2 regions of the Sediminibacterium sp. FW305-C-49 genome follow, and region 2 is predicted to be linked to the other one. Evidence: riboswitches for the same ligand, from Rfam matches in the RefSeq annotation. Region 2 holds a riboswitch; the other holds the start of a gene.

Region 1 (6,055 bases), 930 kb from region 2:
ATGGAATTTTGTACTGGGTATGGAAAGTATACCGGCTGCTATCTATGCCCAGTGGGAGCGGCAAATATATATCCAGGCAGGAACCACATTTATACCAGCAGCAGCAAGAGGCTTAATCAGCTTACAATTGACAACCATTATTAAAATGCTGACAACGCCAAGGACCTATTTTAAAGAAACGGGCAGATCTGCAGAGCAATTACGGGATGCATTCCTGGCAAGCACATTCAAAGAAGCCGTTGCAGCATTAAAAACAAGATTGGGAACAGACATGAATCAGTGGCAATACGGACAACCAAAATTCAAGCATGCGCTGATTCGACATCCATTGTCTGCTTTTGTTGACGCAGATTTACGCAACAGATTAGATCATGGTCCTTTACCAAGGGGCGGTAACGGACATACACCCGGTGCAAACGGTGGTATCGATAACCAGCTCAGTGGCGCCAGTTTCAGACTGGTGGTGGATACAAAGGATTGGGATAAAACATTAATGATTAATACCCCCGGCCAGTCTGGTGATCCTGAAAGTCCATACTATCGTAATTTATTCGAAAAATGGGCCAGAGATCAGTTCTTTCCATCCTATTTTTCAAAACAGAAAATCATGCACCACACAAAAGAAATTTCGCTGTTACAACCGCTTCGCTAAACAGCTTAGGCTATGATCGTAATAATATTGCTTACCGATATTTAGGTATTTTATAGTTATGATATACAGTTTAGTTCTATCGCTATTAAACGTTAAGCAAACTTTTTTTACTTTACAATTGTTGTAAACAATTCATATGCGATACCTTCTCTTATTTACCGCTTTACTATCTTCTAATCTAAGTTTTTCACAGGATGTTTCACTTACCAAAGGTGAAACAGTTAATTACCTGAAGAAAAAGCTGAATGAACTCAACGGAGAATACACAGTGAGGATTGGAGCAGCTACCAGTCTGGATGACAAATATGTATCAAATCCCTATCTGTATTTTAATGAAAGTATCATGACTTTTAGCTATAGCCTCTATTTCAGGCCATACAACAGCACAAGTCTTCCTTCCCTTTTTTGCGGTTATTCTTTTACTTTCAATCCTATGTATATTGATACCATTTATGCTCCGGCTACCGGTAGTGGCTTGATGAGTGTCTGGTTAAAAAAAGGTAATGGTAAGTATGCATGTACCTGTTCTCAATATTATCCTCAGTTCAATAAAAATGAAAATACCAGCTTAATCAGTTGGCCTGTTCCGATCAATGATCCTGATTATGCCAATAAAATCCGCAAAGCACTGTTGCACCTGAGAGACTTATTAAAAGCCGAAGACGACCCTTTCGGAGGATAGTAGTAACGGAGAAAATTTGCTCACAGCTTCCTCCCCCTTAGCTCTCTTCGTCAAAATAGAGCTTGTAATAATGCTTGCCACTCATTTCATCATATCCTTTTTCAATCAGGTCTTTTCTGCCGTGGATATATACGTGAAAGTTTTTGTCGAGCTTTAATACACTTTTAAAAATACGCTGCTGTTTTTTTACGGCTGCCAGATGAATATCGAAACTGTCTTCAATATTCACCTGTCTGGCTACTTCATATTGTTGTTTGTATTGGGTAAAGCTGTCAATCACTTCCGGATGATGTAATACTTCTTCCGCAAACTCCGTCAGGTTAAAAGATTCTTTGGAACTGAAGTATTCCATGCTGCGGTTCAGGTAATCGATCTGGTCACTTTTGCTGACATCAAATTTTTCATTCAATTCATTACTGATAAACAGTTTGCACATGCCCAGCGTATCATTTGTGTGGTGGTAGCTGTTGGCAGATCTGGTCACCTGTAAAAAATCAGAAACCCAGTATTGTGTGTCCTGTTTGTTGGTATTGTCTACCACGCAAACCACATAACCCTCTTCTCTGTTCTTTTTAAAAATCAAACAGCCTTTATCAAGTTTGTTGATGTTTACTCCATCTTCCGCAATCACTTCCCAGCTTTGACCATGCGGAAATACTTTTAAAAAGGTTTCCTTGGTTTCACTTTTGAATAAACCAATGGCATCCACATATTCGGTACCAAAAGGAACATTGCTGAAACGGGTAACATATAGTTCACCTTCTTTTACCCTTGCATGGGTGCTTTTCTGGTATAAAAAAGAAGCCAGTAAGGCAGATTGGGAAACAAAGCTTTTGGGATCATCAAAAATGCCATTCACATACTGGTACACTTCATTCAGCTCCAGGCTGCTGATATGGGTAAACTGGTATTGTTCATGTTCGTTAAAGGGTGAAAGAAAATACCTGGTGAGAAGACCTCTGACGATTTCATCGTTCAATGTTAAAGGGTTTACGGAGAGTTTCAATTCCTCACCCCTGGTAGGGTTACCCACTTTATGCAGGATCACCTGCTCTAATTGTACACTATCAATCTGAGTCATGCCGCAAAGTAAAACATCTCTTGCAGTTGGAGCAGGTTTTTGCTATTAGCTGTTAGGCGTTAGCAGTTGTTTAGAGGGTGTGCATGACTAGTGGTTTGTATCGGGTGGTTCACCGATTAATAAAAACCATCACTTTTAACAGTTAACCCTAACAGCCAATAGCTAATAGCTAACTGCTAACCCCCTAAATTGACATTTCTTTTACAAAAAAGTCTACTTATTTAGTAGGGAATATAATTTTCCCCCTATCTTTGTATTCGTTCTTATACATTCTTATCAAGAAAGGCGGAGGGAATTGGCCCTGTGAAGCCTTGGCAACCACTCTTATTTTATTGGAGCAAGGTGCCAAATCCGGTCCCGTCTCAGGCGGGATGAGATAAGTCAGTGTTCTTATACGTATACAGCAACTGTAATAATACAAGGCATTCTGACTGAGCATCGGGTGCCTTTTTTTATACCATGTCTGGAACGATTTAACTGAGCGTATGCAATTCAACAAAATGACACCATTATCAATGATTCACAACAGATGCTGTTGTTGTACCTGTAAATAGGTTACTGATACTTGCCTGCCCGCTTTCATCGATCCAAACAAAAATTATGTCACAAGTTCTCCATAGCAGCATAGCTGCGGATTTACAGCAAAAACTCCGGGACTATTCTCCTAAAGAAGCCATTGCTTTTCTGGCAGAAGCTTATCCGGATGCGGTTACTTTTTCCACCAGTTTCAGTTACGAGGACCAGGTGATTACAGATATTATACAAACCAATCATTTACCGGTATCCTTGTTTACACTCGATACAGGTCGTCTTTTTCCTGAAACCTATAGTACCTGGAGCCGCACACTGGAATTTTATAAAACCAGTATCAAAGCATATTACCCGGATGCACAGGCATTGTCTGCATACATTGAAACCAATGGTCCCAATGCCTTTTACGATTCACCGGAACTGAGATCAGCCTGTTGTAATATCCGGAAAGTCATACCCCTGAAAAAAGCATTATCAGGCAATGCCATCTGGATCACAGGTCTGCGGGCAGAACATTCACCTGCAAGGCAGGACCTTACATCGATTGAATGGGATGCATCGAACCAGATCATAAAATATCACCCCTTACTTAGCTGGACAACAGAAGAAGTAAAACAATATATCCATCAGAAAGCCATTCCATATAATCCTTTACACGACAAAGGTTTTGTGAGTATTGGTTGTGCACCTTGTACAAGGGCCATTAAACCGGGAGAGGATTTCAGGGCAGGTCGCTGGTGGTGGGAAGACAATAGCAAAAAAGAATGCGGATTGCATTCACATGAAATGAGCCATAACAAATCATGATAACAACAGAAATATTTATTGGCGAATTGCATGTGGCCAACATCAATAGAAATAAACACATGAAAACTTAAAAAAAGCAGAAGCATGAGTGCGTACAGATTAGATTATCTCGATCAGCTCGAATCGGAAGCCATACATATACTGCGCGAAGTGGCTGGCCAGTTTGAAAAACCGGCTTTATTGTTTAGTGGCGGTAAAGATTCCATTACGCTGGTGCACCTGGCTTTGAAAGCATTTCGTCCGGGTAAGTTTCCTTTCCCACTGGTGCATATTGATACAGGCCATAATTTTCCCGAGGCTTTACAGTTCAGAGATGAGCTGGCAGCCACAATTGGAGAAAAATTAGTGGTACGAAAAGTGGAAGATACCATCAAGTCAAGACAGCTCACTGAACCCAAAGGAAAATTTGCCAGCAGAAATGCTTTACAGACCTACACTTTACTCGATACGATAGAGGAATTTGGTTTTGATGCCTGTATCGGCGGTGCGAGACGTGATGAAGAAAAAGCGAGGGCCAAGGAAAGAATATTTTCAGTGAGAGATGAGTTTGGTCAGTGGAACCCCAAACTGCAACGCCCCGAATTATGGAACACTTATAACGGCCGAATCAGCAAAGGAGAAAATGTACGCGTGTTCCCCATCAGTAACTGGACGGAACTGGATATATGGAATTATATCAGGCGAGAAAATATTGCATTGCCTTCCATCTACTTTGCGCATGAGCGTACCGTGTTGGAACATGAGGGACAGCTTATTGCTTTATCTGAATTCATACAACTGGATGATACAGATTCGGTGGTTACCAAAAAAGTACGATACCGCACAGTGGGTGATATGACCTGTACCGCTGCAGTGGAATCAAATGCTTCCGGTATTGATGATATCATCAGGGAAATCACCGCAACTAAAACCAGTGAACGTGGTGAAACAAGAATTGATGATAAAGTAAGCGAAGCGGCAATGGAAGACAGAAAAAAGAATGGTTATTTCTAAAACAAAACAAATGGACTTACTCCGATTTATAACAGCAGGTAGTGTAGATGACGGGAAATCGACCCTGATAGGCCGTTTATTGTTCGACAGTAAATCGATCATGATCGATCACCTTGAAGCACTGGAAAAACAAAGTAAAAACAAGGAAGATGGTGAGATTGATCTCGCACTGCTTACCGATGGTTTAAGAGCCGAAAGAGAACAGGGCATTACCATTGATGTGGCCTATAAATATTTTGCTACCCCCAAACGGAAATTTATCATCGCCGATGCACCTGGTCATATCCAGTACACCCGGAACATGGTAACGGGCGCATCCAACTCCGATCTTGCTATTATTCTCATCGATGCAAGACATGGTGTGGTTGAACAAACAAGAAGACACTCCATCATTGCTTCATTGTTAAATATCCCGCATATAGTGGTGGCCATTAATAAAATGGACCTGGTGCAATACTCGCAGGATGTGTACAATAATATTGTGATTGATTATGCAGAAGTAGCCAAAAAACTGGGGTTGAAAGATGTACGTTATATCCCTATCAGCGCATTGAATGGAGATAATATTGTAGAGAAGACAGTAGCACTTGGCTGGTACGAAGGTCCTTCCTTGCTCGATATTCTTGAGACGGTAGAACTTGACAATGATATCGACTTAGTAAGAGCCCGTTTTCCGGTACAATATGTTATACGCCCGCAAACAGAAGAACTGCACGATTACCGGGGCTATGCCGGGAAAATCAACAGCGGGATCTACAAAAAAGGAGACCCGGTAACCATATTACCAGCCGGCACCAGCAGCACCATCAAAGCCATTGAGCATAATGGCAAAGAAGTGGATGAAGCATTTGCACCGCAAAGCGTTGTGATACATCTTGAAGATGATATTGATATCAGCCGTGGCGACCTGATTGTTAAAAAAGAGCACCAGCCCAAAGTGGCCAATGAAATAGAAGCTTTGCTATGCTGGATGGATCATAAAGCATTGGTGCCTGGCAATAAATATTTGTTACAGATCAACAGTAAGCAAGTGCGTTCGGTGGTAAAAGAAGTGAGCTATAAACTGGATGTTCACTCTCTGGAGCAAATTGCTTCACCCGAAACCGTGGCTCTCAATGATATTGTAAAAGTGATCATTAAAACAGCCAGTCCGGTAGCGTATGATGCTTACCAGGAGCTGAGAACCAATGGTGGCGCTATTTTAATTGATGAAACAAGTCATGTAACCGTTGGGGCCTGCATGATTCAATCATAACTATGGCAGAAGATATTTTTATACAACAGTTGTTTCAGCGAAACCGGAAAGCGT
Region 2 (6,055 bases):
TTTCTGCAAAATCATGCCTGAATCCATCGGCAGATATGAGTATGACATACGGCTTCTGTTGCTGTACAGGACTATTTACCCTTCCCGGAATAATCTGTTCGGTTGTATCCTGACCTGATGTTGCAACCATCAAAAAGCAACACAGAATAGTATAAGCAAGTCTTTGCATGCATAAGATTTATGAAACAAAGCTAAGCGCTGAGAACTGTATTTTGGGTTAAGCGTATGACTTTACTGTCAATTTTTACCCCATTTATTCTGTAAGGCTGCGGAACAGATAATGGTAATGATGGCTGCTAGCATACCACCGGCCAGGTCTAGCGGAAAATGTTGCGCAAGATATACCCTCGAATAAGCAGCAATTAAAGCATACAATAGGCCAGCAAATACCACCCATTTCTTATCGATCAGTAAACAGGCCATGAGGAAAATGGTAAAAGCAGTAGTGGTATGGCCCGATGGAAAACTATTCATGGTATGCAGATCAACACCTGACACACTGTGAAAAAGGGAGTTGTCTGGAATCGCCAGGGATGGACGTGGCAGACCCTTAAAAAAAACATTCTTACTGAGCTGGGCAATCAGTGTTGAAATAATGATGCAGGCAAAAACCAGTATCCAGTATTTCCTCCGAAATGCCAGTATGAGTAAAGTAACGGGTACCCAGATGATTCCATCACCCAGATAAGTGCAAAATCTGAAGAATTGATCGGCGATTGGGCCAAGATTGGTATTCAACAATAAAAAAGCGTTTTCCTTTCCGTACCATGCCGAAAAACCAAATAAGAGGGCACTCAATAATAGTGTAATGAGTATTGCTGTTTGTAGGCTTTTAGGCATATGTAGCTTTGTCCTGTTCACAAAGCGAAGAAAAGGAAAACGCTGCTAACCTGCAATTCTGTTTATGCTACACCGGCCAGTTCCAGGCTTTTTTTCTTGAGTTTAATGATATCCAGATTATCAATGATCGGATCATTGGTAAGAATAAGTGAAGTGTTGTTTTCTTTCCACCATTCTTCCCCTGTTAATTTGCTTACATGCAATACGCCTACCAGGTATTTTCTTTCAGCTTCTGCATGCCATTCTTCAATCCATTCAAAATCTTCACGTGGAATGTATTTCCAGTCATCAAAACTTACATACACTTTCAGGTAAAAATCGTTGGTCAGGGTATGTGGTTTGTGGTGGTAAAGTTTTTTGTATTCGTATTTATAATTGTAGCGTAAAGCAGCAATATCGCTTAATACGGCAGAAGCAGTAGGGAAACTGCCGGCCCCTTTTCCATAAAAGAACTGTTTATCTGCAAAACCGCTTTCAATAACCACACCATTATATTCATTTTTCACGAAAGAAAGTGGCTCATCCTGTTTTACAAATTGAGGCAATACAAAAGCGGCAACCGAACCGTTCTTTAATTTTTTAGCCTGGGCAATCAGTTTGATGTCGAGGTTTTTTTCCTTGGCCACCAATGCATCACTTAGCTGAATATTCTGGATACCACTGAAGAGTACGTCATTAGGGCTGGTAACAATACCATAAGCATGGTTCAGGAGGATAACCCATTTGTTAAGTGCATCATATCCTTCCACATCTAATTTCGGATTGCTTTCGGCAAAGCCTAATTGCTGAGCAAGTAGAAGAGCCGACTGGAAATCGAGCTTATCCTCAAACATTTTGGTCAGGATAAAATTAGTTGATCCATTAACAATGGCTTTGATAGAATGAAGCAGGTCATTATCGTAATATTCCTCCAGGTTCCTGATGACAGGGATGGAAGCACAGGCGGAAGATTCATATAAAAATGACTGGCCGGTTTGCGCCTGTATTTCGAGCAATTCAGGTAAATGTTCAGCAATCATTTTTTTGCTGGCACTGACTACCGATTTACCGTTGCGTAATGCAGTTGAAACAATCTCAAAAGCGGCATTGGCGTCATCAATTACTTCTACGATTACATTGATCTCAGGATCACTCAGTAACACTTGTCTGTCGGTCGTAAATAAATCAGCAGGAGCATCTCTTTTCTTAGCTGCATTCCTGATACATACTTTTTTGATGCTGGCTTTTAATGAAGGTGTTTGCTGTAATACTTTGTACAAGCCTTCACCTACTACGCCAAATCCAAATAATCCAATCGTTAACTGTTTGTGTGCTTCCATTGCTGTTTATGCTATAGTGTTTGTTGAATATTGTTGTTGTTTAGAATATACACGGTCAAATGTGTCTGAAAGATCAGCCACGAGGTCCTCTGGTTCTTCGAGTCCAATTGATAAGCGTATCAGACTGTCTGAAACACCTGCGGATCTTCTTTTCTCAGCCGGAATAGATTTGTGGGTCATATTAGCCGGATGTGATACTAGACTTTTAATTCCACCCAGGCTTTCTGCGAGTTTGAATAGTTTGGTAGCACTAACAAAATCAATGGCTGCCTGCGCTGTATCTTCTTTCAGGGAGAAAGAAACGATACCGCCAAAATTTTTGGACTGCTTTTTTGCAACTTCGTGATTGGGGTGTGTACTTAAACCCGGATAGTACACTTTATCAACTGCCGGGTGCGATTCCAGAAACTGGGCAACAGCAAGTGCACTACTGCAATGCTGGCGAATACGCAGGTGAAGTGTTTCAATACCACGAATCACCAGCCAGCTATCAAATGGCCCCAATATGGCACCACAGGCATTCTGTAAATATTTTAACCGGGCACCGATTTCTTGGTCTTTGGCTACTACAATACCGGCAATCAGATCGCTGTGTCCGCCCAGGTATTTGGTAGCGCTGTGAATCACAATATCAGCTCCCAATGAAAGAGGTTGTTGTAAGGCAGGTGTAGCAAAAGTATTATCTACGCAAAGTAAACAGCCATTGGCTTTGGCCACTTTAGCAATGGCCGCAATGTCTGAAATTTTTAAAGTAGGGTTGGTAGGCGTTTCCAGCCAGATCAGTTTGGTTTTTGGGGTAATGGCATCCACAATATTAGCTACATCACTAGTGTCTACATAATGTACTTTAATGCCAAACTGTTCATATACATTATTAAAAAGACGGAAAGCACCACCATAAATATCATCAACGGCAACAATTTCATCTCCGGTCTTCAGTAGTTTGATGACATTGTCGATGGCTGCAAGTCCGCTGGCAAATGCAAGGCCCACTTCACCATTTTCCAGTTCGGCAATTAACTTTTCTAGTGTGGCACGTGTGGGGTTTCCGCTACGGGCATAATCATAACCTTTGTTTACACCAGGTGCCTCCTGCACAAAAGTGGAAGTTTGGTAAATGGGTACGGCAATGGCACCGGTAAGTGGGTCAACCGGAATACTGTGAATCAGTTGTGTTGCGTTGCTCATGTTAAACAGTTTGCTTCTTTCCTGAGAAAGAAATGATGAATGTTGTTAATCAGTGTTTTTCGCAGCAACAAATCCTGAAGGAGAGTGAACTTACCGGCAGAGCATAAAAAAAGCTCACCCGGTAAGTCAGATGAGCTTGAACTATGTAGAACGGCGAACCGTTTTGAAATCAAACTTTTACTCTGACTTATCTCTTTCCGCCTGTGGCGGAATCGGATTTGGCACCTTCGTACCGCTGAGTAAGCGATATGGGTTGCCAAGGCATCATCGGGCCAATTCCCTCTGCCTTTCTTGATAAGTTGTTGTTGAAAGAACTGGTACAAAAGTAGGGTGCTGCCGATCAATTTACCAAATCTGTATAAAAAATAAATTTGTTAATTCTGTGAAACCTTTTGCTGTAAAGCGTTTCGTCGCATAAAATTTTTTCCTAACACTCGTTCGCTTGCAACAAAAAGGCTGACCGGATGTTCTTATCTTTACCTTTCAGCTATGGCAAAAAAGACTTCACAGGAGAATAAAACATCTCCTCCATCATTTCAGGAAGAGCAGATTTCTGTGTACGGCGCGCGGGAGCATAACCTGAAAAATATCGACATAAGCATTCCTAAAAATAAACTGGTTGTTTTCACGGGCGTAAGCGGAAGCGGTAAATCATCTCTCGCTTTCGATACCATATATAATGAAGGACAACGCAGGTACATGGAAAGTTTCAGTGCCTACGCACGCCAGTTTATGGGCGATATGGAGAGACCCGATGTAGATAAAATTACCGGGCTTTCACCTGTTATTTCCATCGAACAAAAAACAACCAATAAGAACCCGCGATCTACGGTTGGTACCGTTACAGAAGTATATGACTTTATGCGTTTGTTATTTGCACGGATTGGGGAAGCATATAGTTACAACACGGGGAAGAAGATGATCAAGTTCAGCGAGGAAGAAATCGTTGACAATATTTTTCAGAAATACAAACAGAAAAAAATCACTTTACTGGCGCCATTGATTCGTGGTAGAAAAGGTCATTATCGTGAGCTATTTGAAGATATCCGCAAAAAAGGATTTCTCAAAGTAAGGGTTGACGGTGAAGTAATTGATCTCACACCCAAATTGCAGGTAGACCGTTATAAAATCCATGATATTGAAGTGGTAATAGACCGTTTGCAGGTAACGGATGGTATGCGGGTAAGATTGAGTCAAAGTGTACAGCAGACCCTGAAAATGGGCAAAGACCTGATGTTCCTCCTCATCAATGATACCAGTAAAGTTGTACAGTATTCCAAACAACTGATGTGTGAAGAGACGGGGATTAGTTATGAGGAACCTTCACCCAATGCATTTTCATTTAATTCACCCTATGGCGCCTGCCCGGTTTGCAAAGGATTAGGCAATGTTTATTCGGTGAGTATGGAAGCGGTGATACCTGATCGTTCACTGAGTATAAAAGAAGGAGGTATTGCACCGTTGGGTGAGCAACGGGATGCCTACATGTTCAGAAACGTAGAAGTACTCGCAAAAAAGAATAAGATCAGCCTTGATAAGTCCATCAAAGAACTACCCGAAAAATCACTCAATATATTACTCTACGGAAATGCGGATGGTGTTACGGAAGAAATGGTAGATATGGATGAAGTAGCTACAGGAACACCTTATGAAGGTGTTTTTGAAGGTATTATTCCCATGCTCAAACGCTGGTTCACAGGAACGAGCAGCAGTGAGGCTTTAAGGGAATGGGTGGAACAATTCATGGAACTGAGAACCTGTGGGGAATGTAAAGGAGCAAGACTGAAAAAAGAAAGTCTCTGGTTTAAGGTAGATGAAAAAAATATTTCAGAACTCAGTAACCTGAACCTCGATAAACTGCAGAAATGGTTTGAAGGAATTGAGAAAAGGTTAGACAATAAGCAGAATGTTATCGCAAAAGATATCCTGAAAGAAATCAGAGAGCGTTTACAGTTTTTACTGGATGTGGGCCTTACTTATCTCTCGTTAAACAGGCCATCCAGAACATTAAGCGGTGGAGAGTCGCAACGTATCAGGCTTGCTACACAAATTGGATCGCAGTTGCAGGGTATTACTTATATACTTGATGAACCATCCATCGGGTTGCACCAGCGCGATAACCATCAACTCATCAAAGCCCTCCAAAATCTGCGAAACATTGGGAATACGGTATTGGTAGTGGAACATGATAAAGATATTATGCTGGCGGCAGATCATCTTGTTGATATCGGTCCGAGGGCAGGTACTTACGGCGGACAAATTGTTGCAGAAGGAACTCCATCCGAGGTGTTGAAGAGTCAGTCCGAAACAGCACAATACCTGAATGGGAAAAAAAGTATTGAAATACCTGCAGAGAGAAGAAGTGGCAATGGAAAAATACTGGAGTTAAAAGGTGCGGGTGGCAATAACCTGAAAAATGTAAGCGTACAGTTTCCATTGGGTAAACTCATTGTGGTGAGTGGTGTAAGTGGAAGTGGTAAATCAACACTCATCAATGAAACCTTATATCCACTGTTATCGAAACATTGTTATAACAGCAGGGTGACACCTATGGAATTCAAGAGTATCAAGGGGCTTGAGCATATTGATAAAGTGATTGAAATTGATCAGTCACCCATTGGCAGAACACCACGAAGCAATCCGGCAACCTATTGTGGTTTCTTTACAGAGATCAGAACTTTGTTTGCATCGGTTCCCGAAGCAAAAAT

The links. Region 2 has a riboswitch for S-adenosylmethionine ahead of ACH3Z1_RS00255 (trans-sulfuration enzyme family protein). Riboswitches for the same ligand answer to the same signal wherever they lie in the genome.
Region 1: it holds a riboswitch for S-adenosylmethionine, as region 2 does, so the genes downstream of both, ACH3Z1_RS04140 (phosphoadenylyl-sulfate reductase) here and ACH3Z1_RS00255 (trans-sulfuration enzyme family protein) in region 2, are expected to answer to the same signal.

The regions. Positions count from the first base shown of each region.
Region 1 is NZ_JBIQXS010000001.1:993,387-999,441, reverse strand. It holds gene ACH3Z1_RS04155 (penicillin acylase family protein) at 1-652, shown strand, start outside; gene ACH3Z1_RS04150 (hypothetical protein) at 789-1,334, shown strand; gene ACH3Z1_RS04145 (nucleoid-associated protein) at 1,372-2,415, opposite strand; SAM riboswitch class I at 2,686-2,798, shown strand; gene ACH3Z1_RS04140 (phosphoadenylyl-sulfate reductase) at 3,016-3,753, shown strand; gene cysD (sulfate adenylyltransferase subunit CysD) at 3,838-4,746, shown strand; gene ACH3Z1_RS04130 (sulfate adenylyltransferase subunit 1) at 4,757-6,001, shown strand; gene ACH3Z1_RS04125 (serine O-acetyltransferase) at 6,004-6,055, shown strand, end outside.
Region 2 is NZ_JBIQXS010000001.1:64,927-70,981, reverse strand. It holds gene ACH3Z1_RS00270 (alkaline phosphatase family protein) at 1-169, opposite strand, end outside; gene ACH3Z1_RS00265 (phosphatase PAP2 family protein) at 238-840, opposite strand; gene ACH3Z1_RS00260 (homoserine dehydrogenase) at 903-2,159, opposite strand; gene ACH3Z1_RS00255 (trans-sulfuration enzyme family protein) at 2,166-3,347, opposite strand; SAM riboswitch class I at 3,532-3,648, opposite strand; gene uvrA (excinuclease ABC subunit UvrA) at 3,837-6,055, shown strand, end outside.